Regions from separate parts of the Pseudarthrobacter sp. NCCP-2145 genome, predicted to be linked through region 3. Evidence: riboswitches for the same ligand, from Rfam matches in the RefSeq annotation. Region 3 holds a riboswitch; each other region holds the start of a gene.

Region 1 (9,425 bases), on a different contig from region 3:
CGGTTTCGACGGCGTCGAGGTCCTGGGCAGGATCCGCGCCTTCGCGCCCGAGGTTCCCGCCCTGTTCCTCACCGCAAAGGACGCCGTCCAGGACCGGATCGTTGGCCTCGCGGCCGGCGGGGACGACTACGTCACCAAGCCGTTCAGCATGGAGGAGGTCCTGCTTCGCCTGCACCGCCTGGTCCAGCGGTCGGGCGTGGCCGCGATGGACACCGCCGAGCTGGTGGTGGGAGACCTGGTCCTCAACGTTGACACCCGTGAGGTGACCCGCGCCGGGGAAGAGCTCCAGCTGACGGCCACCCAGTTCGAGCTGCTCCGTTACCTCATGGAAAACCCCAAACGCGTCATCAGCAAAGCGCAGATCCTGGACCGGGTCTGGAACTACGACTTCGGCGGCCAGGCCAACATCGTGGAGCTCTACATTTCCTACCTGCGCAAGAAGGTGGACGCCGTCCACCCGCCGATGATCCACACCGTGCGGGGCGCCGGGTACGTCATCAAGCCGGCGGACTAGGAAAGCGATGGCGTCAGCGCACAGTACGGAGCCGCAGCCCCCGAGCTGGCTGAAGCCCGGCACCTGGCACCTGCGGACCCGCCTTGTCCTCCTGGCCATGACCCTGCTGATCGCCATTTGCGGGGCGGTGGGCGTGGCGAGCTATGCCTCGATGGACGCGTTCCTCACCCGGCAACTCGATGACCAGCTAAGCCAGGCCGCAGACCGTTCCAACGATCCCGGCCGCCCTCCCTCGGGCGGCTTCAACGGCAGGGATCCCCTGGACGCCCGCGGCCAAAGCGTCGGAACCCTCAACGCCCGGATCCTCAACGGCCAGGTCAACAGCGGCGGTTTCCTCACCTCGAATACCACGCGCTCCCCCTTGTCCACGGAGGACAAACAGGTCCTGCTGGCCCTGCCCGCCAACATGCAGCCGGTGGACAGGACACTGTCCACCGGCGATTACCGGCTGCTGGCCATCCAGACCAGCTTTGGTGACGTCCTGGTGACAGGACTTCCCCTGGCCGCCAAGGAAAGCACGCTCGCGTCCCTGGTGTGGACGTTCGTTTTTGTCTCCCTGGGCGGACTTCTCCTGATCGGCCTGGTGGGAACGGTCCTGATCCGCCGCACCATGAAGCCCCTGGAGCAGCTTTCCGAAGTTGCCACCCGCGTTTCACAGCTGCCGCTGGATGCCGGCGAGGTGGCGCTGGCGGTGCGCGTGCCGCCGTCGAACTCCAATCCCGCAACGGAGGTGGGCAGCGTGGGCCACGCGCTGAACCTGATGCTGGACAACGTGGCCAACGCGCTGCAGGCGCGGCAGAAGAGCGAAACCAAGGTCCGGCAGTTCGTGGCGGACGCTTCCCATGAGCTGCGCACGCCGCTGACGGCCATCCGCGGCTATACGGAACTGATGCGGATGACGGAACACTTCACTCCTGACGGGGAAAAGTCGCTGGCCAGGGTGCAAAGCCAGTCCCAGCGGATGACGGCACTGGTGGAGGACCTGCTGCTGCTGGCGCGGCTTGATGAGGGACAGCCTTTGAAGCTCAGCGAGGTGGACCTGAACCAGCTGGTGGTGGAAGGCGTCAGCGACGAAAAGGTCATGGCGCCCGGGCACACCTGGCGGCTGGAGCTCCCCCACGAGCCCGTTGTGGTGAACGGGGATCCGTCCCAGCTGCGGCAGGTGCTGATGAACCTGCTGTCCAACGCGCGCAAGCACACGCCGCCGGGGACCACCGTGGTCACCGGGGTGGGGAAGACGCCGGAGGGTGCCGCGGTGGTAACGGTAACGGACGACGGCGGGGGCATTCCGCCGGAGTTCGTGGACCAGGTCTTCGCACGGTTCGCCCGCGCAGACGCGGCCCGGACAGGCAAGAGCGGCGGGCCTGGCGCATCCGGCACGGAAGGAACCAGCGGCCTGGGGCTTTCCATCGTGGAGTCCATTGTTGAGGCGCACGGGGGCAAGGTCACGGTGACATCACAGCCCGGCCGCACCCGGTTCGTGCTCCAGCTCCCACTGCCGCAAGTTCAGGCGCAAGACGGCGCGCCGCTAGCGTGATCCCTGTTACCAAAATGTGACTTAAGCGCTACACTCCTGTACCGTCGATTGGGTGCGGTTCCCGTTCGGGCCGCATATCCGGATGACGCCAAGCTCTGCCGCTTCCCGGATTCCGCTTGAGCATAGGCAGAGGCGGGGGACCCAACAGTCCCGGGCATTCAACTGCCCTTGGGGTTAAGCCAGCACGTGATTCTTCCGTGTGGCCGGATGCCCTCATCCGAACCCGACAGCTAACTCCGCAGGTGTGAGAGGCGATCCATCATGTCTAAGTTCCTTAGTAAAGCACGCCCGAAACCAGGCCCTGAAGCCCGCGCCCCGCGCACGTCAGGCAAAACCCCGTCCTTCGGCCAGCGCGCTGCCATCCTCGCAGCGTCCGGCGCCCTCCTTGTAGGCGTTGGAGCCGCGGGCCAGGCTACCGACACCGCAGTGCAGGTGGCAGCCACGCAGACTCAGGCGGCTGAGGCACAGTCGAAACTGAGCATCGAAAAGAGCGAAATCCAGGCGAACCCGGCTCCCGCTCCTGCAGCTGAGCCGATCAACGTGGTACCGCAGGCAGCCGAACCGGCCCCTGCTCCCGCCCCCGAGCCCGCACCCGCGCCGGCCCCGGCGCCTGAACCCGCACCGGCACCGGCGCCCGCTCCGGAGCCTGCGCCCGTCGTCGCGGTCAACGACCCCGCAGGGGCACAGGCTTACGCTGCCGGCCAGCTGGCCTCCTACGGCTGGGCCGCCGACCAGATGCAGTGCCTGCAGACCCTGTGGACCAAGGAATCAGACTGGACCACCACGGCCACCAACCCGAGCAGCGGCGCTTACGGCATTGTGCAGTCCCTGCCTGCCGAGAAGATGGCCAGCGCGGGCGCCGACTACCTCACCAATTACCGTACGCAGATCAACTGGGGCCTGAACTACATCCAGGAGCGCTACCAGTCCCCGTGTGGAGCCCTGAACTTCCACTACGCCAACAACTGGTACTAAACCGAAGCAGCGTGCCCCTCGCGGTCCAGTGCGTCCCGGCCCGGGATGTACTGGACTGCCCACCGGTTCCCGTCAGGATCGGCGAAGTACACAAAATGGCCCCAGTCCTGCACGTCCACATCGCTGACCTCCACCCCGTTGGCCTTCAGCTGAGCGTGGGCGGCCTGGATGTCATTGACCACGAGCTGCAGGTTTGACCCTGTGCCTGGAGGCGCGTCCGTGAGCCCTTCCCCAATGCAGATGGAGCAGGCAGACCCTGGCGGGGTCAGCTGCACGAACCTGATGGAGTCGCTGGGCCGCTCGTCGAAATCGGCGTTGAAGCCCACTTTGTTGACGTAGAAGTCTTTGGCGCGGTCCACATCGGACACGGGCACAAAAACGAGTTCCAGTTTCCAGTCCATGCGCACAGGCTAAGCCTTGTGTTGGGAAGCGGGAAAGGCTTGAGTCCTAGCCTGCGATGCCGTACAGGCGGTCGCCTGCGTCGCCCAGGCCCGGAACGATGTAGGACTTTTCGTTGAGCTTCTCGTCGATGGACGCCAGGACAATGGTGACGTTTGCACCGGAGAGTTCTTCCTCCAGCTTGGCCAGGCCCTCCGGCGCGGCGAGCAGGCAGATGCACGTGACATCCGAGGCGCCGCGCTTGAACAGGAACTTGATGGCTTCGCGCAGTGTTCCGCCGGTGGCAAGCATGGGATCCAGCACGAAGATCTGCCGGTCGGTGAGATCCTCGGGGAGGCGCTCGGCGTAGGTGATGATGTCCAGGGTTTCCTCGTCACGGGCCATGCCCAGGAAGCCCACTTCAGCGGTTGGGACCAACTTGGTCATGCCCTCCAGCATGCCCAGGCCTGCCCGAAGGATGGGAACCACCAGCGGGGTGGGCTTGGTGAACGCGGTGCCCACGGTCGTGCTGACGGGGGTTTCGATGGTGACGGGCTCGGTGCGGACTTCTCGCGTGGCCTCATAGGCAAGGAGGGTCACCAGTTCCTCCGTCAGCTGCCGGAAAACCGGGGACGGAGTGTTCTTGTCCCGCAGGACGGTGAGCTTATGGGCGACCAGCGGGTGGTCCACAACGAGAGTGCGCATGGGTCAAAACTATCACCCGGCCGCCGGGCCGCTCGCCTGCCGTCCGCCGCCCGTGCCCGACTGGGAAGCGCCGTCGTCGACCCTTGGCGGGGCACCGCCGCCGTTCGCCGTCGGGGCGGTACCGGTGGTGCTTTCCGCGTCTCCGGAGTGGTCCTCGCGCAGGACCGGATGTTCGAAGGTGGGTGCCGGGCCCGCGTGTTCGCGCCGCCGCATCACATGGAACAGCCTGTGGGCCAGGATCACGATGCCCACCCACGCCAGCCCCAGGAACCAGCCCGCCATCACGTCCGTCATCCAGTGGTGCCCCAGGAAGACCCGGCTCAGGCCCATGGCGATAATGAAGATCGTCCCCACGGTGATGGCCGCAATCCTGGCCCAGAGCACCTGGAACTGCAGGCACATGAGGTAGATCAGGACCCCGATCACCACGGTGGTGTTCAGGGTGTGGCCGCTGGGAAACGACGGCGAGGTCTCGAAGGGCGGGACGGCCTCGGAGTGGTCAGGACGGGTCCTGCCGACAAGCCGCTTGCCCAGGGTGGTGGCCAGGGTGGAGACCAGGGCTGCCCCGCCCACCAGGACAATGGGCCGCCATGTCCTGCTCAGGAAGGTCAGCCAGGCTGTGAGGATGCTCGCCAGGATGGGCATGCCGATCCCGCCGCCGACGTTGGTGAATCCTGTGGCGAAGGCGTCCATCTCCGGGTTCCGCAAGGACTGTGAGTATTCCAGCGCAGGAATATCAAGGCTGGCCAGGCCTTCCTCGTCCACGACATCCGAGTAGACCTCGGCACCCAGGAGTGCCATGGCGATCACCAGCGTCCCGCCGATGATCATGGTCAGCCACAAGGCGGCGTACGGCTTGATCCACTTGTCCACGCGGTCTCGGACTGTGCTCACTGTGCCTCCCGGCGGATGTGCGTCACGGGCTCTGGGTATCCTTCGAAACTATCATTGAGCCATGGTCTCCGCAGATAAGAAACACCACGCGTGGATGGGCCTTGCCCTCGCCGAGGCCCGGCGCGCCCTCGATACCGAGGACGTGCCCATCGGAGCGGTGGTGATTGGGCCCGACGGCTCCGTGCTGGGTTCCGGGCGGAACCAGCGGGAGGAGCTGGGCGACCCCACCGCGCACGCCGAGGTGGTTGCCATCCGCGAGGCGGCGGAACGGCTGCGCCAGGTTTCCCTGCTCGACGGCGGCAGCGGAGACGGCTGGCGGCTCGCCGACTGCACGCTGGTGGTGACCCTTGAACCCTGTGCCATGTGCGCCGGCGCGATTGTCCTGGCACGAATCCCCCGGGTGGTCTTCGGCGCCTGGGACGAGAAGGCAGGAGCTGCGGGGTCGGTGTTCGATGTGCTCCGTGAGCGGCGCCTGAACCATTGGGTTGAGGTGTATCCGGGCGTGCGCGAGGCCGAGTGCGCCGCCTTGCTGCGTGAGTTCTTCGCCGGGCACCGCTCGCGGCTCTGATTCATGCCCCAGGCTGTCAGCGTCACCCCCTGATTGCGGCCAGCACGTGGGCCGCTGGCTGTTCCCAGCCCGGCAGGACGCCTCGTGCCTCCAGGGCCCGTGCCCGCCAGGCATCCCGGGTCCCGGCATCTTCCAGCCAGCGCGGAAGTGCCTGGGCCAGCAGGGCGGGATTTGCAGGATCATCATCCGCCGGGAAGGCTACCTTCGCTCCCGGAACCGCGCCGCCGTCGTCGTCCTTCCCCGCCATTCCCAGGCGCAAGGCCTCGACGGCGCCCGTGCCATCGCGCACCACCACGGGGATCCCCCGGGCGAGTGATTCGGTGACCACCATGCCGAACGCCTCGGCACGGAACACCAGGAGGCTGAGGTCCGCCCCACGCCATTCGTTTTCCAGTGCTTCACCGGCCAGCTCACCGGTGAACTGGATCCGCCCGTCCATTCCGTGCATTTCTACTGCGGCTTTAACCTTTTGTGCGTAATCCCCGTCTGCCTGGTCTGACCCGACAAACGACGCTGTCCACTCAAGGTCCTGGAGCAGTGCCAGCGCGGAGACCGTGAGCAGCTGGTCCTTATTGGGCAGGAGCGCGGCCACTATGACCATGTGGGGCGGCGCGGACCCCTCGGCCAACGGCGCAGGGTCGGTGCCTGGGAGTGCGACCTTGAGCCCATGGAGTCCGTGGCGTTCTTCCAGGACTTTGCGGGCCCATGTGCTGGTGCACACCACACCGGTGGCAGCCCGGAGGGACCGTGCTTCACGCTCGTGATGTGCCGGGGCAGGCATATGTACCAGCACCCATGTTTGTCGTCCGGCCTTGGCCGCGAATTCGAGCTCATCCGGCGTGCCCATGGCGATGAGCCCGTCGACAATGGTCACGGTATCCGGTTGTTCCGCTTCGCTCCCCGTTTCCCACGCCCCGAGGAGGCTGCCCAGCCGGCGTCGGGCGTGGGCACTGGCGTAGGGCCAGGAGCCTTCGACGGGGAGCACCTCCACGTCCACTCCCAGGACCTTCAGCCCCTGCACCAGCCGCGCGTTGTAGATGTTTCCCCCGGAATGATGGTGGATGTTGCCCGGAACCAGCAGGCGGATGCGGTCCATGGGATCAGGCGGCTGGAAGGTCCAGCGAGTAGGTGGCCCAGGCGTCCGGGTTCTCGCGCAGGGTGACGTCAATCCCGGCGAGCTGGCCGCCGTCGTCGTCATCCTTCAGCTTTTCCGCCACGGACGTGGCAACGTACTCCGCCAGCGCTTCCGTGGTGCTGAGCTTGCCCGCGAAATCGGGGTGCTCGTCCAGGTTCCGGTAGTTCAGGCCTGCCAGAACCTCCTCGATCATGGTCCCCGCCGCGCCGATGTCCAGCACGATCGCGTCGTCGTTGAGCGTCCGACGGCGGAAGCTCACCTCCGCGACAAACGTTGCCCCGTGCAGGGCCTGGGCCGGCCCGAAAACCTTGCGCGGAAGGCTGTGGGCGATCATGAAGTGGCGTCGGATAGTCAGGCTGAACATGGTTTACCTCTGGTCTTCTCGGGCGGGGTTCTCGGCGTTTTCGGGGGTTTCGGGGGTTTTGTCGCCGGGGTACTCAATGACGTGGCACAAGGCGTCGAGGTTGCCGTCAGCGAGGTCCTGCACCACGCCAGGCAGTTCGGCGAACGGTGACGTGCCGGTGAGGAACACGTCGAAGACTGGATCCTTCAGCAGGGAGACGGCGAGGTTCAGGCGGCCGGCGTTGGTCCTGCGGTGCCTGCGCGCCCGTGCCACCACTCCTACCTGGCTTGCCCTGATGGACAGGCGCCGGGCGTGGAAGTCCTCCCCCAGCGGCAGGGTGACCCCGCGGTTGGCGTACCAGGACATTTCGATGATGTCCGCTTCATCACCGGCAAGCTGCAGGCTCCGCTCCAATCCCTCCTGCGAGGCCGAGCAGTGAAATACGATGTCGCAGTCGGCGAGGGCGTCATCCGGATGGGCAAAGTCGACGCCAAGGATGTCCGCCAGTTTTTTCCGTCCCGGGTCGAGGTCCACGAGTTGCAGGCGTTCCAGGGGAAAGGACCTCAGAAGGGTGGCCACCATGCCGCCCACAAGACCTGCGCCCACCACCGCGACCCGGTCTCCCAGGCGCGGGCCGGCCTCCCACAGTGCGTTGACCGCAGTTTCCACCGTTCCGGTGAGCACTGCGCGGGAGGAGGGGACGTCGTCGGGGATCCTGGTGAGTGAACTGACGGCTGCCACGTAGCGGTCCTGATGGGGGTTGAGGCAGAAGACGCGCTGCCCCGGCCAACCTTCCGGCCCTTCCTCGACGACACCCACGGACAGGTATCCGAACTTCACCGGCCCCGGGAACTCACCCTCCTGGTGGGGCGCCCGCATCTCCTGGGCCACCCGGGGCGGGACGGCGCAGGCATGGACCACCATCTCAGTGCCTTTGCTGATGCCGGAATAGAGGGTGCGCACCAGGGCTTCGCCTGGGCCGGGCGCGGGAAGGTCCTCAGTCCGGAGCTCGCCGTGTTCCTTGGCCGTTGTCCAGTAGGCGGTTGCGTGCGTGGGACTGGTTTGATGAGTCATCTTGCTGATGAATCTAGCCCTCCTGGCGTGTACCGCGAAAGTTGGATGGTCCCCTTGTGGGTGAGGGCCTGCGCAATTGCCGCCAGAACGGGAATCGTCTTGCTGTTCCGAAAGGGAACCGTACTGCCGTTTCGGAACAGAACCGTAGTGCTCTTCCGTGGCCGCCAGCAGATGGTCATCACCCCGCCGCGCCCTCCATCAGGGGGCGGCAGGAACTCCTTCGCCAGCCAACACCCACCAGGCCTCTTCGGACAGCGGGTCCTTCGGCTGCCGGTATCCGGGCAGGAACCAGTCAGCAAAGGTGTCCTCGGGAAACTCGTCGTGGGGAAACAGGCTCTCGAAGTCAAGATCGTCGGCAGAAGCCCTGACTTCGGAGAGGTAGCCCGGAAACTGGCGCCGCTGCGGGAGTTCATCAGGCGGAGGCACGGCCTCGGAAAGATCATCAGGGATCCTGAGCTCTGCCACGGAGGCCGACAGGACAGAATGGGGCCAGTGGGGTGGTTCCCAGTCCTGGTGTTCGCTTTTGTAGTGGCGTCCGGTCGGTGAGGTCCAGCCGGGTGGTTCGTCCTTGGTGGCTGGTGTCGGTGTCCAGCCGCTGGTGTGCCGGAGTTTGTGGTGTTTCGGGCAGGGCTGTCCCAGGTTGCTGATCCCGGTGGTCCCGCCGTGGTGCCAGGCGAGGAGGTGGTCTGCCTCATTGTCCAAAGAGCTGTTGCTGCAGCCGGGGAACGGACACTGGCCGTCGCGAAGCCGGAGCCAGTTCCGCATGGCTTTGGTGACCCGGTAGCTGCTCCTGCCGATCTCCAACGGCGCCCCGTCCCGTGGATCGACCAGGACCCGGTAGAACGAATCAGAACCGTTAGCGACCAGGTCCCGTGCCAGGGACGGCGGAACGGGGCCGAACCCGTCCAGCACCGCCGGCTCCTCCGTCAGGCCCATCAACGAGAACACCGGCACGGTGACCAGGACCTGGGCCCGGATCCCCGGGGAAAGCAGGCCAGCACCGGTTCCTGCGCCGGCTCCGTCGCTGTCGCTTGCTTCTTCGCCGTTACCTGCACTGTTGTCTGCATGGAAGGTTGCACTGGTTCCGCTGGTGAGGATGGCTTCGGCGAATTTGTCGGTCCGGAGCTGGGTCAGGGTGCGGGGTTCGTTGGGTCCTTGTGCGGCCCGCGCGAGAGCGTTAAGGCGGTTCCAGCCTGCCAGCGCCTGGTGCGCGGGCAAACAAGCGGAGAGCCAAGCCATCCCGTCCTGGTCAGGCCGGTATTCGACCCGCCGGTCCGCCGCGGCCTTGGCATGGCGCTTCTC
Region 2 (9,425 bases), on a different contig from region 3:
CCCGGGCTTCAACGCAGGAACGTTTCCCCAGGGAGCCCGGTTGCAGTGGTGGGGCGCCGCGTCCGGGCTCGACCCAAGCATAACGCTGGGAAACTCGCTCAGGGAGCCTGACGGTTTTGGTCGAATCACGTATGCCACCACTGCCGATGAACCACTGTATCTGCGGCTTGCGACACTGGAGGACTTTTCGGGCAAACGATGGCAGCCGGACCCACGCCTGGATTCGCGCCGGTCCGGCATCAGGGAGATGGGAAAGAGAGCCGGCCTTCCGGTCCGTAGCGGGAGTGTGATCACCACCCGGATCGATACCCGAAGTTTTACGAGTCCCTGGTTGCTGGCACCCTATGCCCCGGTGAGCATCTCTGGACTTGATGGCAGGTGGACATGGGACCCGCGAAACCTGACTGTGCTGTCGGCCAAGGGGGAGACAGCAGCCTGGCAAAGCTATCAGGTGATCAGTTCAACACCGGAGTTAACGAGTGAGTCACTGGCCGGCATGGGCCCTGTCAGGGAAGATGAGGTCGATGCCGGGTTCAGCTCCCTGCCCGGGGAGCTTCCACCCATCGTCAGGGAAACCGCACAATACCTCACCGAGGACCTGATCAAGCCCTACAACAAAGCAATGGCCATCCAAAATTACCTGCGGGGTGGCGACTTCACCTACTCCCTGCAGGCACCCGTCGAAGGAAACTACGATGGCACCGGCCTTGAAGTCATTGGACGGTTCCTTGAAGTAAAAGCCGGCTACTGCGTCCACTTCGCCGGAACCATGGCTGTCATGGCACGGCTGGCCGGGATCCCGAGCCGCGTCGCCGTCGGTTACGCCCCAGGGGACCCAACCGGGAACACCGTTATGGTCGGCGGGGAAGAGCTGCCCGAATTCGCCGTTGATTCCAAGGACGCCCATGCCTGGCCAGAGCTGTACTTCCGCGGTGCCGGCTGGGTTAGATTCGAACCGACTCCTTCCCGCGGAGTCGTCCCCGGCTATGCGCAGCAACCGGCAACTCCTCAAGGGCTCGCGGTAGAGGACGACTTCAGATCCGAAGGCTTGCCCGTGCCGGACATCGGGATATCCCCGACTCCTGCCCCAGGACCTCCAGGCGTCGGCACGCCGGGCACGTCCGCCCCTTCCGGTATGGATCGCAGCGTTTTCACGGGCGCGGTTTTGGCCCTGCTACTTCTGGCCTCCGCACCATTTCTGGTCCGCATCGTCAGATCCGGTGGACGAAAGCGCCGATTTCTCAGGTCAAGTCCGGGACAAGCAGCCAGCATCGCCTGGGCCGAGACGACCGAAAGCGCCGTTGATCATGGTTACCGTCCGAGCCCCGCGGAAACACCGCGGAATTTCACCAGCCGGCTGATGTATCAAGCCCGGTTCAACGGCCCGGCCATCGAATCACTGACCAGGCTCCGTCACGCTTACGAACTCCAGGTCTACTCCGCTGCTGCAAACGCGAAACCCGGCCCCGGGGCTCCAACATGGGCCGACGTTCAGGAAGTTAAAAGGGCATTACGAGATTCCAATACTCTTCCCGCACGTCTGGAAGCCAGGCTCCTGCCGAGATCGCTCCATGAGGGCCAGTTGCACGCCGACAAGAAGCAGTCGCGGCAGGCCGTACCCAAACTGTGACCGAGCGGCCGGTCTGGTCCTTGCGAACAGGCCGGTAGTTTAAAAACCGGCGTTCAGAGGCCCATGCTGCTCAAGAGATACTGAAGGCCGGTGATTCGCCGCCCCCAAGGCACCGAATCGCCGGCCTTCAGAAATTTATTAGCCTGCGCGTACGAAGGTGACAGCACCCTTTGACGTCATCCACGTCAGCGGGTGAACGGCGGTTTCGTTCTTGCCGTTCAGGCCGGAGCTGAGAACCTGGCCGTTGCCGACGTAGATTCCTACGTGGCCGGGCTGCATGACCATGTCACCGGGCTGCGGATCGGAGACTACAGTGCCGTAGTTCATGAACTGCATCGGACCGAGGTCTCCGACAGGGATGCCGGCAGCGTTAAGAGCGTTCTCGACCAGTCGTGTGCAGTCCTGGATCATGCCGATCTGGGCGTAGGCCGAGGAGACCATGGTGGCGTTGACTCCGCCTGCCGGGGCGGCTGCCGGCGCGGCAGCAGGGGCGGGGGTGACGGTGACTTGGGCCTTGGCCGGCGCTGCGGCGTTCGCGACGGCAGTCGCGGCGGGCACGGCCGCCTTGGGTGCCTGAACGGCGACAGGCGTTGGCGCTTCGATGACAGGAGCGGGCGTCGTCTTTACGGCGGGGCGCTCGTAGGAAATCTGGACTGTCGAGTCTGCGCTGAGCGGCGCCTGGACCTGGCTGGCAACCTCCAGGGTCGAGGCCGGCTCTGCCTCGCGCTGGGTCGGGGCATCTGCTGCCTGGGCTGCAACGCCACTGGTAAGAACGAGTCCGGAAGCTGCTGCGATGACGGCCGCCTGGCGGCCCACACCGCCGGCGTTGTCGGTGACGGACTTGGTCAGGACTGCAAGGGCGCTGGTGTGGACGGGGACCGCGCGGTGGCGGCCGTGAGCACGGCGAATGGACATGAAAGGGCCTCTCCCACTGCCTGCGGGGTTAGCTGTCGGATTCGGATGGGAGACACCCGGCCGCAGTTCCAGCACAAGGCAGGAGTCGCGGCTTCACCCCAAGGCCTGCCCGAAGCAGGCCACAATTGGTTTCCCCGTCTCTGCCGGACGAATGATGCGAACGGATCCCGAGGCAGCGGCAGAGTTAGGCAATCTGCTCAGGAGTGCCGCATTCTGAGACCGGCACGCGTCTGACCCTACTCGAAAACCCACGACGTTGTCACATTTGCATAACGCAGAGCCGCAGATCCTCTTATTGGATGCATAAAGGACGGCACTAAGGACCAGGGATGAACAATTGCGCTGCCGCCTCCATGTACTGCCCTGTGCCCGTATTCCTGTCCGGTCGGCCACGTAGTCATTTCGGGAGTCTGAAACACGCTCTTAGAAAACAGAAGACGAAGACGAATTGCATTTTCCGTCGGGCACTTGCGAGGAGGCTCTTGTTTAAGGGCTGCCTCTGGAACAGACCCCGCTGGTGGGCCTCACCGCTTAGTAAGGCAGGGCCGGCCCAACCGGATTAAGGCTGAGTTGTCCTGCACTTACTCGATGTCCTGGAACACGAGCCGTATCCTTTCTGAATGGATCCAATTCCATTGCTTCGAGAAACCCATGGGTGGCGCTGCGGCTGCGGTACCGTCTAGGGCCAGCCCTACAAACACCGCCGCCCCTGAAGCCGACATACGCCCCCGCCGCTGAACAGGAAAGCACCGCCGATGACACAAGCTCCGGCCGCCGTCACGCCCGCCGACTCTGAACGGAAGATACGCAGGATCATTTGGGTCGTCCTGGGAGCAGCCGTGGCAACCGGGATGATCTGGTACGCGGTGTTTAACGCCACGAAGTCAGCACCTGCCACAGCCGAGAATGTTATCTACCTGCTTGGTGACGGCATGGGCCGAACCCAAGTCACGGCGGGCAGGGAGCGTTTCTACGGGGCCGAGGGCAGGCTGGTGATGGAAACCCTCCCTGTTCACGGCTCCGTCAGCACCTACGCTGTGCAGAAAAAGTCCGGCCAGCCGGGCCAGGCCGACTTTAATCCGGAACTGGTTACCGATTCCGCCGCCGCAACCACGGCCTGGGCCTCCGGGATTAAAACCTATAACGCTGCCCTCGGGGTGGACGCCAAGGGGGCCGTGGTGCCGACGATCATGGAGTTGGCCAAGCAGGCCGGCTACCGCACCGGCAATGTCTCCACCGCCGAAGTTACCGACGCGTCGCCGGCCGGGCAGGTGAGCCACGTCCTGTCCCGTGGCTGCCAGGGACCCGACTACTCCGCCGACGCGTGCCAGGACACCGAGATCACCGGCAAACCGTTGCCTGCCAGTGATGTGCGGGTGACCCCCGTCGCAGACCAGATTGCCCGCAACGGCACCACGGACGTCATTCTCGGTGGCGGCCTGGGCCGCTTCGATGCCTCGAATGAAACCGCGCTGAAGGAGCAGGGCTACGCAATCCTGGGTTCAGTCTCCAACCAAATCCCTGCCACCCGGACAGCCCTGAACGCGGCCGCACAGGAGAAGGTCTTTGGCTTGTTCAACACGGGAAACCTGACCGTCGAAAAAGCCAAGCAGGACAACCCCGAAGATCCCGAGGCGAAGGAGCCATCCCTGTCGGAGATGACAAAGAAAGCCATCGAGCTTCTTGACCGGAAAACCAGCGGCAAGGGTTTTTACCTGCAGGTTGAAGGTGCCTTGATCGACAAACGCTCCCACGACAACGACGCGGCCCAGACCCTGGAGGAAGTCAAAGCTTTCGACGACGCCGTCGCCGCAGCCCTGGACTTCGCCAAGAAGGACGGCAACACCCTGGTCATCGTCACCGCAGACCACGAAACCGGGGGTTTCAACATCATCGAAAAGGGCACCTTCACCAATGCCGAAGCAGCCGGACCCCCCGTCAACGTCGACTCCGGCAACCCCGCCAATAACTCCACCCCCACCCGGTCCGACGGAAACTCCAAGGACACGGACCGCTCAACCGGGATCACCAACGGAACCGGCGCAACGGACCCGAAAAACTTCGGCCCCGCCACCTTCCGGACCCCGAGCGACCCGCCCCACGTCAAGGACGGCTCCAAGGAAGCCAGTCTCTGGCTGACCTACGCCTCGGGCAACCACGCCGGCGCCGACGTGCCCGTGTACGCCTACGGCCCAGGCTCCGAGCAACTGCACGGCAGCGTGGACAACACCGACCTGTTCGACATCGTAGGTAACGCCCTGGGCGTCCTGCGCTGACCCTGGCGAAAAATCAGAACTGCAAAACTGCCACGGCCCGGGTCAAACTCGACGGGACTCCCGGCGGCCTGCAAACCGATCGGCCAAGTGATGCAGGCACACCACCCGGGGGACCCCGTTAAGGTCCGGAACAAACTGCGGCAACCGGTCGGTGCCAGGGCAGCTGAGCCCGGCAGCCTACTGCGCGCGCTTGTTCTTCACCCTTCGCCACTGGCTGGGTGCCGGCTGTGTACCTCTCGAAATGCGGGTGCGGAAACCCGCATAACTTCCCCGTGAATCTTCCCTAGCAGATTTTGGGCATGGGACGCTGGGGAATCGCTTGTGAATCAACGACTGACACTTGGCCCCAGCCAGTTTGTCAAGGAGGCAAGATGCCAGCCATCCCTCGGTGGTACACCCCAGCAGCTGTACGGTTCAGAACCGATTCCCAGACCTGGGGAATCGCCCCGCGCCAGGCGCTGCTGGTGGCCCTGCTTCCCTTTATCCTCGCCGTTGTCGCCGCGGCTACTGTTCCCTTCAAGGAGCTCTATCTCTGGCTGGTTGACGAGGATTCCCTGATCGAATGGCTCCAGGTTCTCTGCCTGCTGGGCGCATGCATCTTCTTGCCCCTGATCACCCTCCGCCTGCTCCGGGCCGGGCGTCTGGGCATCGCACTGCTCTATGGTGTGGTCACTCTCGGCGTCTGGTTTCTCACGGGCGAGGAGATCTCCTGGGGCCAGCGCATCTTTGGCTGGGACACCCCCGAAGACCTGGATGCGGTCAACCGTCAGGGGGAGACCAACCTGCACAACCTCCGGGGAGTGCAGGAGCTGGTCCCCTCCGCCATGCTCCTTGCCAGCCTGTACGGTGCATGTGCCCCGCTGGTGTGGGCAGCGGTCGGCTCACGGCGGGACGTTGCGCCCAAACACCTGCTCGTTCCACCGCTCTTTCTCGTGCCGGCCTTCCTGTTGGCCGCGGGCTATCGCCTGTTCCGCCTACTAATCTGGCCGGAACCGACTTTCGTTATCTCAGAATATGGCGAGGTGATGGAACTATGCCTGTACCTGGGGCTTGCGGTGTTCTGTTGGCTCAACCTGCGCCTCCTGCGGCAGCTGGAGCCGGCCCCGGGTGTGCAGGATCTATCTCGTCCCTTGCCCCGCAGGCCCTGACTGTCAGGCATGTGCAGTCCCATTGGCCAGCAGCATCCTGCGTATCAGGGCCTCCCTCAAGGGCACTTGACCGGCCGGAAACCCAGCCAGACGGCACCACAAAGCGGCTATCGCTGGGGCGAACCCCGCGCCCCCGCTTCCCTTAGACACGCCTGGCCGGGGTCATCGGCCGTTTCCTCGCGGGTCTTCAACTCAAGTGCTCGGTCAACGTCCCGGGCGCCCCGGGAGGGGCCAAAAGGAACCGTCCTGCCGGGCAAGGACTGGTTGTAGGAAGAACGTCGTTTAGTGCAGGCGACCTCGGTGCATCCGCTTGAGAACTCAGGAGGGTTCGGAGACTGCTTGTCCGTTCCCGTCTGCACTACGCGCGTAATCGTGGGGTTAATACTGCAAAAGGAGTGTCTGCAGTGGCCTGCACGAGCGCTGAGGAGGGGAGTGATGGAGAGACGTGCAGTTAAAGCAAGGCCTCGGTGATGCTGCCCTCACTGCATGGGCTCCAAACTATAAAGCGGGGCTGGCTCCAGACGTGCTGAGACCGGGAGCCAGCCCCACCCCGTTCGGCACGTGCTCCCGGACGAAGAAACAGGATCTCCCCCCACAAGGACAAGGAACACCCACCGCTGCACATCATCCGCCAAAACGGGGTGCCAACCAAACAGCATCGCGCAGTCCATCGCCATGACGGCGACTTTCAGGAGCCAAACGGTCGCAGGGTGTGCACAGGTAAGCCAATGCCTGTCTCCAGCCGTGAAGGCAACATCCCGTCCGGGGGCAGCCCAGATCCAAAGGCCGCCGTCGTCGCCCTTGAAGGCGTGAGCGCCAATACCTGGGCCTGCATACTGACCCTTTGCGTGCAGGTGGTTCCGGCGTCAGCCGAATAGTACACACGGTACCGTCCGGTTCAACGCAGCACGGTTAGAAAAGCCAATGAAGCGCCAACGGAGAAGTTAGCCGCCATCGCAGGAGTCTTGACGGCAGCCAGTAGAAATGGGTCCGATAGCCGATCCGTCAGCGGGCGGCCTTTCTTGTGGTGTCTTTGCGGCATCCCGGAAGAGACCTGGCAACTGCAGGCAAGATAGGACCATGCTGGTTCCTTCCCGCCGCCGTCTGCGGATCGAAGTCTTGATAGTACTGGGACTGTCGTTAGGACAATCCGCCGTCTACTCCGTGGTGCAGCTTCTGGACAAAATAACCAGCGCGCCGCTGGCTCAGGGCACCTCCACACTCAACAACTCCCAAAGCACGCGCGAATACTTTGACCTGACATATCAGCTGCTGGAAATCTTCTTCGCGCTGGTACCTGTCGTTCTGGTGTTCTACTTCCTGACCGAGCAGCACAGAACGAACACCGGCAACGGCTACGGCAGTGTTTCTGCCTTCACAAAAATCGGTTTTAATTTTGCCCGTCCCGGAATGGACATGCTGCAGGGGCTCGGGCTTGCCGTCCTGATAGGCGTCCCCTCACTGGGCCTCTACGCGGTCGGGCGGGCACTGGGCATCACGACAGCGATCATTCCCAGCGCCCTGGACCCTTACTGGTGGACGGTTCCCGTGCTGGTTTTGTCAGCGGTGCGGCACGCGATCGTCGAGGAAGTCATCGTGGTGGGTTATCTGCTGGACCGCTTTGGGAAGTTTGGCTGGTCAGTGCCCCTGGCCATTCTTGCCAGTTCCACGCTGAGGGGCAGTTACCACCTGTATCAGGGTTTCGGGCCGTTTATTGGCAATGCCGTGATGGGCGTGGTCTTTGCACTGATCTATACCAAGAGCCGCCGTGTGATGCCACTTGTCATCGCCCACGCACTCCTCAACATTGTGGCGTTCGTCGGTTTCAGCCTGTTTGGAAGGGCGGTCGGGCTCGGCTAATTGACTCAGCCCTCGGTACTGGGCCTCCGCGCAAAGATTCCAGCCTTGTGCCGCCCTCATCACCCGTGCGTGAGCGCACTGCCAGTCTCATTGACCGCTGTAGGTGTGCTGACCGGCTGAGGTAAGGATCTGGGACATGGACCCCTTCGTTTGGGGGAGCTTCTCCGGTGGCCGTTCAGGTGCTCAGGCTGGTGCCCTGATGACCGGCAGTTGCAGTGGCTAAGGTCGAGGAACGAGCTGGTATGCGTAAAGCAGAGGCGCGTCCACGCTTGATGCTGTGAATTCCACGGGGCCCGATTGCGGAATACGGAGTTTAATACTTTCGCGGGCACCGTTGCAGGCAGCACCAAAGTCGATCAGCTCGCGTTCTTCCACGCGTGCAGTCAGGAAGGCTTTGCCGCCGCCGTCACACGCCAGCACAAGGGTGTAATTGCCTTCAGGCACGGTCACGATGTTACTGACGGGCTCCGCATCCAGGATTTTGCCGGCGCCCTCGGCCACTGCTGTGCCGGCAGTCGGGAGCGCGGTGGCCGTCCACGATGGGATATCAGCGCTCTCGACCGAAAGCTGCTGAGTGCAGCCCGAGAGTGCGACCACGGCTGCAGCGGCAGCGACACCTTGGAAGCCGTGCGTAATGGACAAGAATCGGAAGGGCATGCCTCCAACTTACCCGGAAATCAGAAGGGGGCGGAGGCACCCTGCAGGGCCACCCGGCCCACGATGCATCCTGAATGCTTAAGAGCTTTTCCCCTTAGATGCCGCCACTGCGACCGCGCCGACCAGTCCAGTTAGGGCGAACAGAATTCCTACGATCTGGTCTGTGCCGTAGGCGCCGGGCGCGATAAATGTCACCCCCAGTAAACCCAGGAGTGCCATTGCCGCCAGACTGAAACGCCGCATTGATAACTTCCGGACGCACGACAGGGATGTGTGGGGGAGCAGCCGGCTACTACTGCACCACACAGCCCCAGCCATGGTTCCGCTCAATTGGTGAAGCTCCGGTCAAATAGCGGTTGACCGGAGCTTCGGTCCATTATGCCTACCTGAACCTTGTGGTTTGCTGGGAAGGCAGCACCAGGGCCAGACATTATCCACAGATAATTGCCTGACTCGCCAGGCCTGGCGTATTACACACCTGCGCTGGGGTCGGTCCGCCCCTGTATCCAATCCTGCAATTGTTGGGGAAGGTAACCCGGCGCCTGTGGTCCAGGGCCGTCCACCCTCGACGGTCCCAGGGCGGCGCAAAGTAGTTGATCTGACGTGCCAGCTGCTGGAGACGTCATTTTTCGCTTTCGTGCCGGTTGTGTTGATGTTCTGCTTTCCAACCGTCAGGGCCAAACGAAGTCGGGAGCCGGCTATGACCGTACATCCTCATTTTCTGGTGCCTTGCTCTGCTGCAGGGGCCCGGATTGCCCTGATCTTTGGTTGCCTCGCCTGGCCTGTACGCACAGTTTGGACTCCTACGGCAGCCGGAAAGTGTCCGGAAAGTGCCGGGGCGGCCGGCGGTAAAGGCGGAGCCTGTGACAAGACGCATCACCGTGGCAAACATTGAGGAAAGGGCGGCAAAAGCGGGGGAGTGAACTGCTCCCAAGGGCT
Region 3 (9,425 bases):
GCGTTCTCCACCTCCGCCGTCGTGCCCTTGAGCGACGCCAGCTGCGCCGTTAACTGCTCGCTGCGCTGCTTCTCCTCCGCAGCCTGGCGGGCCACGGCGTCCTGGGCTGACCGGGCCTCCGTGAGCCTGGCTTCGGCTTCAAGGGACAGCCGCCCGCGCTCATCCTTCGCAGCCTGTTCCTGGGCCGCCAGCGCAGCAGCGATCTTTCCTGCGGCCTGCGCCTTGTGCACGAGCGCGGCGGTCTTGTCCCCCACGATCTGCACCACGTTGAGCCCATGCACGGTGTTGCCCTGGACGGCGTCGAGGGCAACAAAGAACCCCATGTTGGTACCACCGGTCTTGTATGACTGGGCCGCCAGCGCACCGAGCTCTTTCCTGTGCCGGACCAGCTCGGAGTCGGCCTGCGCGGCCTGCGCGGCCAGGGCTTCCACCCTTGCAGACGCAGCCTGCAAGGCCGCATCCGTCACCGCATACTCCGCCGCTGCCTGCACCGCCACGGAGCCGGTGGTCTCGGACTGGTCCTGGAGGGCGGACAGCAAACCACCAATCCTTGCAATTTCCGCGGCTTTCCCGGCTTCGCTCTCTTTCGCGTCCTGTACCTCCTCCCAGGAGGGGTAATCACCGGGCGGGACCTCCGCAGCACCCGCTGGGGTAAGCCATAGGGTTCCCACCAGCGCACACGAAACAAGCGCCGCGGCGAGCCGCGCCCTGGGTTTGGTAACGAACCGGCACATAGTCGGGAAGCCTACCGCCTTCACCCTCAGGTTGAAGGCGGACGTTTCTACATCGTTATGGACCGGAGGCAGCTACGGTGGCGGCAAGGGCAGAAGGGCCGGCCCTTTACAGATGCCGGCCGAACCAGGCAAGGGTGTCGTTCCATGCGGCCGTCGCCTGGGCCCCGTTGTAGCGGTCGCCTGTGTCGTTATGGAAGGCGTGGTCCACGCCGGGGTAGACCGTGAGCTGGTGGACAACGCCGGAGGCTGCCAGCGCATCCTTAAGCGCAGGCATGGGCCCGGTGATGCGTTGATCGAGTTCAGCGTAGACCCCGAATACGGCCGCCTTGATGTCCGGCACTTTGGCCAGGTCAGGGGCAGGTCCGTAAAACGCCGCTGTTGCCTTCAGGCCGTCCAGCTCGGTGGCCGCCTGCCAGGTGATGCCGCCGCCGAAGCAGTAGCCGGTCATGGCGACGCGGCCGCCGTCCACGAAGTCCTGGGCCCGGAGGTACTCCAGTGCTGCGGCGAAGTCGGCCACGTGCCGCTGGGCGCCGGCCTGGGTGAGGGCGCCGGGTACAGCGTCCCGGTCCATGCCGGCCGTCCCGCCTTCGCGGCTGAGCAGGTCGAGCGCGAGGGCCGCGTACCCCTCCTTCGCGAACCGGCGGGCCACGTCTTCGATATGGGGCGTCAGCCCGCGGTTCTCATGGCAGATCAGCACGGCAGGAGCACGCCCTTCCTGCCCGGGCCTGGCCAGGTAGGCACTAACGGAGGCGCCGCCGGACGGAAACTGAACGGACGCCGTCGTCAATCCTGGCGCCCCCTCCGGGACGGAGAGCGGGCTTTTGGCCCCGGGCACCGCACCCGACCCCGCGGTCCCCGCAGCGGACGTCGGGGAAGGTTCCGGGGTGGGCATGGGGTCTGTGCTCCGTGGCACCTCAGTGGGGGTACAGCCCACCAGCAGCATTGCCGCCGACGCTGCCGCCATGCTGCCGGTGATGAAGGCGACACGCCGGGTAAAGGTCCGCTGGCTCAGCGCGCCGGACCGGTAGTCATCGAAGAATTCCTCGATCAGGTATCTCTCAAACTTGCCAAGCTGCGTCACGGTCTGCCTCCTCGGGGGTGCCGAACATACTCCTCCCCCAGCCAGCTCCGGACAAGGTTTCCCGGCGGTCTCTGCTCCCACCTTTATCGCTTTGTGATAAAAAACACTCTCTGCAAAATCGGCGCGCCTTGTATCCGTACCCACAGCCCCATGGCACGCGAAATCCAGTCGATGGCGCAACCGAGAGAACCGCCTCGCATGTTATCCAAATGTGACAATGGGTGCTAAGTCGGGTTATGGTCATCTGGTGTCCCTCCCAGACGGGACATTCCCCGTCAGAATGCCGAGCCCTGCCACTGACCCGGGAACCAACGCTTTCCAGCTGGCAGGGACGGGGGAACCAAGTTTCCGCGGCCTTCAGAAGGCCTTGGGGTTAAGTCGATAGCGCCTCCGTTCCATTCGGAGTTGTTACCGGCCGGGTATCTCCAACCCGAACCCGACAGCTCACCCCGCAGGCATGGGAGAGGCGATCAACTGTGTCAAAAAATTCCACCACTGCCCGTCACCGCGCAACCCCGGCCCGCTCCATCGTGATCGAGGGACTGGCTGTTTCGGCCAAGTCCCTGGGCCGTCCGGCTCTCGCCGTAGCAGCAGCCTCCGGCATTGCCTTCGGCGTCGGCGCCCCGGCCCACGCCGGTGTGAACGGTCCGGACACCACCGAGACCGCTAGCGTCCAGGCGTCCGCCGCCCCCGCTGCGGCAGTTGCAGCCCCCGCCGCAGCGGCCGGCAACGTCCACACGGTTGTATCGGGCGACACCCTTGGTGCCATCGCGTCGATGCACGGTGTCAGCCTGAATGACGTCCTGTCAGCCAACGGGCTTTCAGTCTCCACGATCATCTACCCCGGTGACCAGATCCAGATTCCCGCGGCGGGCTCTGCTCCGGTCGCAGCCTACGTAGCACCGGCTGCAGCACCGGCACCGGCTCCTGTCCAGACCGCTGCCGCCGCCCCGGCGAACACCGGAATGAACATGTCCTACGCGTCAGCACCGGTTGCAGCCACGGGCAGCGGCGCCGGTGCAGCCATCCTGGCCAACGCCTACGGCCAGGTTGGCCAGATCCAGGACTGCACCGCCATGGTGGAGAAGGCCCTGCGCACCGTCGGCAAGTCCGTTGGTGACCTGGCCCCCGGCCAGTTCTACCAGTACGGCACCACCGTGGGCACCCCCGCCCCCGGTGACCTGGTGATCACCGCCGGCCACGTAGGCGTGTACGCCGGCGACGGCCAGGTTGTCAGCGGCGGCGTAAACGGCAACCAGACTGCTGTGCACTCCATCAGCTGGCTCAGCGGCGCTTCCTTCGTCCGGGTGGCATAGTCACCACGGCAACAGCAGCCGGCCCGTAAGGGCCAGGCCACTGCACACAAGGGCGGCAGCCGGGTTCTCCCGGCTGCCGCCCTTGTGTGCGTCCACGCTTTTTATTCCGGATCCGTCCGGAGGCCGGCGCCTTCCCGGGTCAGGTGCCGCAGAAGGTCCGGTAGGCGCCGAAGCCTTCCGGCGGGCCCTCGGTGTAGCGTTCCAGCCCCCGGCGTTCCTGGAACGGGGACCTCACCACATTCAGGAAACGGTTGAACGGGGCCATGTCCCCCTCCGTTGCAGCCGCCAGCGCTTCCTCCACCAGGTGGTTCCGGGGAATGTACACCGGATTGACGCTGTCCATCAGCCCGGCGTCGGGCTTCAGGGCTGCCCAGCGCCCAGCCCAGGCATCAAACGCGGCGAGATCCAGGACCATGCCGCGCGCCGGCCTGTCATCGCCCCGGGCAGCCTGGCCCAGGCTCCGGAAGAACTGTGTGTAATCGACAGGGCCGTCCTTCAGCAGGGCGATTACCCCGTCCACCAGTTCCGATGCCTCGTCTCCCTCCTTGCTTCCGGCCGGTCCGCCTTTGATACCAAGCTTTGCCTTCATGCCGTTGAACCAGGCGTCGCTGTAGTGGCTGCGGAACTTCCCCAGCGCCTCCACGGCGGGGGCGACTGCCTGTTCCTGGTCCTCATGGAAGAGCGGCAGCATGGCCTCCGCCAGCCGCGCAAGGTTCCACTCAGCCACCACCGGCTGGTTGGCGTAGGCGTAGCGGCCGCCGACGTCGATGGAGCTGTACACGGCACCGGGGTTGAAAGCGTCCATGAAGGCGCAGGGGCCGTAGTCGATGGTTTCGCCGGAAATGGTCATGTTGTCCGTGTTCATGACGCCGTGCACGAACCCCACCAGCATCCACCGGGCCACCAGCCCGGCCTGGGCGGCCACCACGGAGGCGAACAGTTCCAGGTAGGGATGTTCCGCCCGGGCTGCGGCCGGGTAGTGCCGGCTGATGGCATGGTCCGCCAGCCGGCGCAGGAGCTCCATGTTGTCCGTGGCCCGGGCATATTGGAAGCTGCCCACCCGGAGATGGCTGCTGGCCACCCGGGCCAGGACGGCGCCGGGCAGCATCGTGTCCCGGCGCACCGGGCGTCCTGTGGCCACAACGGCCAGGGCCCGGGTGGTGGGAATGTTCAAGGCGTGCATTGCCTCGCTGACGAGGTATTCCCGCAGCATGGGGCCGACGACGGCGCGGCCGTCGCCTGCCCGGGCGAAGGGCGTACGGCCGGAGCCTTTGAGATGTATGTCCCGGCGGCGCCCGGCAACGTCCACCAGTTCGCCGAGCAGGAGCGCCCGGCCGTCGCCGAGCAGCGGCGAGTAGCCGCCGAACTGGTGCCCGGCGTATGCCTGGGCAACCGGGGTGGCGCCGGCCGGGACGTGGTTCCCCAGGAGCAGCCGCACGCCTTCGGGGGTCTTGAGGTATTCGGGGGCAAGTCCCAGCTCGCCGGCGAGGGCATCGTTGAGGACCAGGAGCCCGGGTTCGGGCGCTTCCTCAGCCTGCCAGGGAACAGCGAGTTCCGGGAGTGAACTGGCGAATAGTCCCTCGAAGGTGACAGTTGATTCTGCTGCTGCAGTCATGAATCAACCCTATCGCCGTCGTTTGTCCTGCGGTTGATCAGCCAGGTGATAAGCCACAGGATGACCCCAATGGCCATCAGTCCGCCGGCGATCTGGTACTGGATGATGTTCCTGCCCACCCACGGCCCGGCCAGGAAAGCGCAGAGCATGGCGGCCACCAGCGGGAGCGGGCCGGGTGAAGTGAAGAAGACCTTGCGGTGGGGATCCCGCTTGCGGCGCAGCACCAGGCAGGCCACGTTGACCGCAGTGAACACGCACAGCAGCAGGAAGGCTGTGGTGCCGGACAGGTTGGCCACAATGTTGCTTTCGGGATCACTGGTGACGTACAGGATGAGGCCCAGTGCCAGGACAGTGGAGAAGGCAATTCCGGCCCACGGGGTGCGCCGGACCGGAAGGACTTTCCCCAAGGCACCGGGCAGGACGTGCTGGCGGGCCATGCCGTAAATCAGCCGGCTGGCCATCAGCATGTTGATGAGGGCCGTGTTGGCGACCGCGAAGACTGCCAGGAAGGGGAAGACCCTGTCGATGGGGAAGTCCGGTGAGCCCTTGTGGACCACTTCAAGCAGGGCAGCGCCCTCAGCTTCCCGGATGCCCTCGAGTTCGGTGGGCGAGAGGACGCTCACCACGGACACCGCCACCAGCATGTACAGCAGTACTGCGATGCCCAGGCCGGTGAGCATGGTGCGGGGAAAGATCTTCTCGGGATTCCGGGTCTCTTCCACCATGTTGACCGAGTCCTCGAAGCCCACCATGGCAAAAAACGCGATGGAGGTGGCTGCGGTGACGGCCAGGAAGAGCCCCTTGTCCTGGGAGTCGTTGAAGACAAAGATCTCGCCCGGGTTTCCGGTCCCCTGGGCCATGACAAAGAACCCGACGCCGATCACAATGCACAATGCGGCCATCTCCACCACCGTGAGCACCACATTGAACTTGACGCTCTCCCCCACCCCACGCAGGTTGATGGCGGCCAGGAGGAGCATGAATCCAAGGGCAACCGCGGTGATCACGCCCTGGCCGGGTTTGCCCATCCAGCCGTTAATCTCAAGGCCGCCAAAAAAGTTCTGCGCCAGGACGTTCGCCGAGGTGGACGCGCTGGTGATTCCGGAGCAGACCACCGCAAAGGCCACCAGGAAAGTGACGAAGTGTATGCCGAACGCCTTATGCGTGTACAGCGCAGCCCCCGCCGCCTGGGGATACTGCGTCACCAGTTCAAGGTACGAGAAGGCGGTCAGCGTGGCCACCACGAAGGCCAGCAGGAACGGCAGCCAGACGATTCCCCCCACGGTGCCGGCCATGGTCCCGGTCACCGCATAGACGCCGGCGCCGAGGATGTCCCCCACGATGAACAGCAGGAGGAGCTTGGGTCCAAGCACTCTCTTGAGGGTGGGCTCCTTGCCATGCGCAGTAACGTCTGACACTTCTTCTGAAGCTGCACTCATGAGTGACCTCCATGGCTGGCTTGGCTGGATGAGGGGTTCGGCATCGATGCGGTAAGCGGCCCGTGCTGCAGCACGGCGCCTTGGGACCAGCGCCGCCGCTGGGGAAAGCCGATGCGCTGCAGGTCCTCTGCCGCGATGACCGCAGCAGTACCCGCACGGGCGCGCGCTTGGGCCGAGAGCAGTGCGGCGTCGCCGCCATACCGCGAGGAGAAATGCGTGAGCACCAGGCTCCGGGCGCCGGAATGTGCCGCCAGCTCTCCCGCCTGCCCTGCCGTGAGGTGGCGGTACTGGCCGGCCAGCCCGGCGTCGTCGTCGGCAAAGGTCGATTCGGCGACGAGGAGATCGGCGCCGTCGGCAAGTTCCTCTGCGCCCGGGCAGGGCGCAGTGTCCATGACGAAGGCGAAACGCTGGCCCGGGCGGGCGACGCTGACGTCATCGAGCCGCACCCCGCCCAGGGTCCCCTGGCGCTGCAGGCGCCCTGCGTCCGGCCCGGCAATCCCTGCCGCGCGCAGGCGTTCCGGCAGCAGGGTCCGGCCGTCCGGTTCGGCCAGCCGGTAGCCGTAGGTTTCGATGCGGTGCCTGAGGGGACGGACGTCAAGCCCTTCGGCTACCGGTCCGCCTTCACCGTGCGGGTGCAGCCTGAGGTCGATACCCGGGGTGCTGACGGATACCAGGGCGCGGACCACGTCCGCGCCGGAGGACGGATAGTGGAGGTGGACCGGGTGGGGCACAGCATCGAGGGCCATGCGCGAGAGCACGCCCGGCAGCCCGAAGCAATGGTCACCGTGCACGTGCGTGAGGCAGATGCGGGTGACCATGTTTGCGGAAACCCCGGCGTGGATCATCTGGCGCTGCGTGCCCTCGCCCGGATCAAAAAGCAGGCCCTCGCCGTCCCAGCGCAGGAGGTAGCCGTTATGGTTCCTGGTCCGGGTGGGGACCTGGGAAGCGGTGCCGAGGACAACGAGCTCGCGCATGGTTTTAAGGGCCAAAAAGCAGGTGCCGGAAGTTCCGGTACCTGCTTTGTTGGATGCGGCGGCGGCTTAGCGCCGCCGGAGCATTCCCATGATCCTGCCGGCTGCGCCGCCCGGCCTTGCACCTGCGGCACCCGTGGTGCCGGGCGTCCGTCCGGTGGCGTTCAGCCCGGTCCCGCGGGCAGCCCCGCCGGTCCCCGTCCTGCCTGCGAATCGTCCAGCGGCATTTTTGATCATGCTTCCCAAGTTCATGTGAAACTCCTTCAGTAGTGATCCTGCCAACCGATATTCATCAGCCTGCTTATGATTTTAGCCTAGTTTGGCCGCAGGTCGAGGAAATTGGCCAAACATCCCCCACCGTGAGGTTGAGTCTGCAACGTGGCCCGGGTGGCTCGGGAACAGGGGCGGTGGTCCCTACCGGCGAGCTGGTGCGGCTGCTAAATTTGCACGCCTTGGGCCACCCCCCGCGCCAGGAAACCCGTTATCCGGAAGGTAACCATCATGCTTTCAGACACCTCCCTCCCCGTGATCAGGGCAACGCTGCCTGTGGTCGGCGAAAATATCCAGGAGATCGCCAAACGGTTCTACCAGCACATGTTCGAGGCACGGCCGGAGTTGCTGGACGGCCTGTTCAACCGGGGAAACCAGGCTGACGGCCGGCAGCAACAGGCGCTGGCCGGATCCATCGCAGCGTTCGCCCGTTACCTCGTGGAGAAACCGGACCAGTTGCCTGACCACCTGCTGTCCAGGGTTGCCCACAAACATGTCTCGCTGGGCCTGAGCCCTGACCAGTACCAGATTGTCCACGAGCACCTGTTCTGGGCCATCGTTGATGTGCTCGGCGAGGCCGTAACGCCGGACGTGGCTGCTGCGTGGGACGAGGTCTACTGGCTGATGGGCAACATGTTGATCAACCAGGAGCGGGGGCTGTACAACGCTGTGCACTTGTCACCGGAGACCATCTGGCGCACCTGGCGGGTGGCTGAGCGCATCCAGGAGACGGACGACGTCGTCACTTTCGTTGTGGAGCGCGTCGACGAGAGGGAGGTGAAGCCTTCCCTGCCGGGACAGTATGTGACCATCAAGATGCGCATGAAGGACGGCGTCCACCAGCCGCGGCAGTACAGCCTTACCCGCGCGGACGACGGCAGGCACCGCCACTTCGCCGTCAAGCGGGTGCACGGGCAGGGAACTCCCGACGGTGAAATGTCCAATCTGCTGCACGACGACGTCAAAGTCGGGGACGAAGTGGTGCTCTCAGCCCCGTTCGGGGATGTAGTACTGGAGTACACGGACCGGCCGGTGGTCATGGCCAGTGCCGGGATCGGGGTGACGCCGATGGCGGGCATGCTCTCGCATCTGGTGAAGGCCGGCAGCCAGCGCCAGGTCATGCTCCTGCATGCCGACGACAGCCCGGAATCTTTTCCCCTGCGCCGGCAGGTCGCCCGGGACCTTGAGTTGCTGTCCGACGGCACCATGCACACCTGGTTCCTCAACCAGGACGCCGACGCCTCCGGCTTTACCGGATTCATGGACGTGAACGACGTCGAACTCCCGCTCGACGCCGAGTACTACCTGTGCGGCCCGCTGCCCTTCCTCCAGTCCGTGCGGAGCAGCCTCATCTCCAAGGGCATTCCGCCGAAGGACATCCAGTACGAAGTGTTCGGTCCGGACCTCTGGCAGGCCGACTTCCAGTAGGGGAAACCACCTTGGGCGGACAGGCTTAGCGGCTAAGCCGGCGGACAAAGGGCGCCTTGCCCAGCGGTGTCCGTTCAAGGTGGTCCACCATCCCCACGTCAACGGGTGTCCCGATGACCCCCGCGGCGTGGAGCGCGCCGGCGACCGCAGCCTGGACCCCCTGGGCGGTGTTTCCTGCGGCAAGGCCCAGAAGCAGAACGCGCAGCCCCGCCGGCTCCTGCACCACCTGCCATCCGCCGGCAGCTGCCTGGTCGAGAACGTGGTGGAAGACGATGGGGTGGACCCTGACCGGACCCGCCGTACCGGGCAGTTCCAGGACATCCTCGATCCGACCTTCGATGTCCTCCAGCAGGGTGAAGGAGCGTCCACACGGACAGCCCCGGCCGCCCAGCCTTACGTTGTCCGACATTTCGTACCGGATGAGGGGAAGGGTCCGTGAGAACAGGACTGTGACCAGCACCTTGGCCCCCGTTTCTCCCGGCGGTGCCGGGTTCCCGCCCTGGTCTACGGGTTCGACGATCAGCAGGTCCTCGTAGAGGTGGCTGTTGCGGTAGACACACGGGGAGGCGAT

Evidence for each region. Region 3 has a riboswitch for cyclic di-AMP ahead of NFU08_RS20370 (LysM peptidoglycan-binding domain-containing protein). Riboswitches for the same ligand answer to the same signal wherever they lie in the genome.
Region 1: another riboswitch for cyclic di-AMP. It lies ahead of NFU08_RS07055 (hypothetical protein); the one in region 3 lies ahead of NFU08_RS20370 (LysM peptidoglycan-binding domain-containing protein).
Region 2: another riboswitch for cyclic di-AMP. It lies ahead of NFU08_RS06095 (NlpC/P60 family protein); the one in region 3 lies ahead of NFU08_RS20370 (LysM peptidoglycan-binding domain-containing protein).

Annotation. Positions count from the first base shown of each region.
Region 1 is NZ_BRCG01000006.1:101,605-111,029, forward strand. Features, by position in the region: gene NFU08_RS07045 (response regulator transcription factor) at 1-514, shown strand, start outside; gene NFU08_RS07050 (cell wall metabolism sensor histidine kinase WalK) at 522-2,051, shown strand; cyclic di-AMP (ydaO/yuaA leader) riboswitch at 2,145-2,307, shown strand; gene NFU08_RS07055 (hypothetical protein) at 2,313-3,026, shown strand; gene NFU08_RS07060 (glyoxalase superfamily protein) at 3,023-3,427, opposite strand; gene upp (uracil phosphoribosyltransferase) at 3,474-4,109, opposite strand; gene NFU08_RS07070 (phosphatase PAP2 family protein) at 4,122-5,003, opposite strand; gene tadA (tRNA adenosine(34) deaminase TadA) at 5,065-5,571, shown strand; gene NFU08_RS07080 (glycosyltransferase family 4 protein) at 5,594-6,667, opposite strand; gene NFU08_RS07085 (6-carboxytetrahydropterin synthase) at 6,672-7,070, opposite strand; gene NFU08_RS07090 (zinc-binding alcohol dehydrogenase) at 7,074-8,123, opposite strand; gene NFU08_RS07095 (HNH endonuclease signature motif containing protein) at 8,322-9,425, opposite strand, start outside.
Region 2 is NZ_BRCG01000005.1:122,924-132,348, forward strand. Features, by position in the region: gene NFU08_RS06090 (DUF3488 and transglutaminase-like domain-containing protein) at 1-1,630, shown strand, start outside; gene NFU08_RS06095 (NlpC/P60 family protein) at 1,769-2,545, opposite strand; cyclic di-AMP (ydaO/yuaA leader) riboswitch at 2,549-2,746, opposite strand; gene NFU08_RS06100 (alkaline phosphatase) at 3,301-4,821, shown strand; gene NFU08_RS06105 (hypothetical protein) at 5,193-5,969, shown strand; gene NFU08_RS06110 (hypothetical protein) at 6,698-6,847, shown strand; gene NFU08_RS06115 (CPBP family intramembrane glutamic endopeptidase) at 7,050-7,829, shown strand; gene NFU08_RS06120 (hypothetical protein) at 8,049-8,486, opposite strand.
Region 3 is NZ_BRCG01000036.1:248-9,672, forward strand. Features, by position in the region: partial or broken gene NFU08_RS20360 (lytic transglycosylase domain-containing protein) at 1-539, opposite strand, end outside; gene NFU08_RS20365 (dienelactone hydrolase family protein) at 841-1,815, opposite strand; cyclic di-AMP (ydaO/yuaA leader) riboswitch at 2,087-2,288, shown strand; gene NFU08_RS20370 (LysM peptidoglycan-binding domain-containing protein) at 2,292-3,131, shown strand; gene NFU08_RS20375 (YdiU family protein) at 3,271-4,746, opposite strand; gene NFU08_RS20380 (APC family permease) at 4,743-6,185, opposite strand; gene NFU08_RS20385 (ribonuclease Z) at 6,182-7,159, opposite strand; gene NFU08_RS20390 (hypothetical protein) at 7,226-7,408, opposite strand; gene NFU08_RS20395 (globin domain-containing protein) at 7,658-8,854, shown strand; gene NFU08_RS20400 (phenylacetate--CoA ligase family protein) at 8,880-9,425, opposite strand, start outside.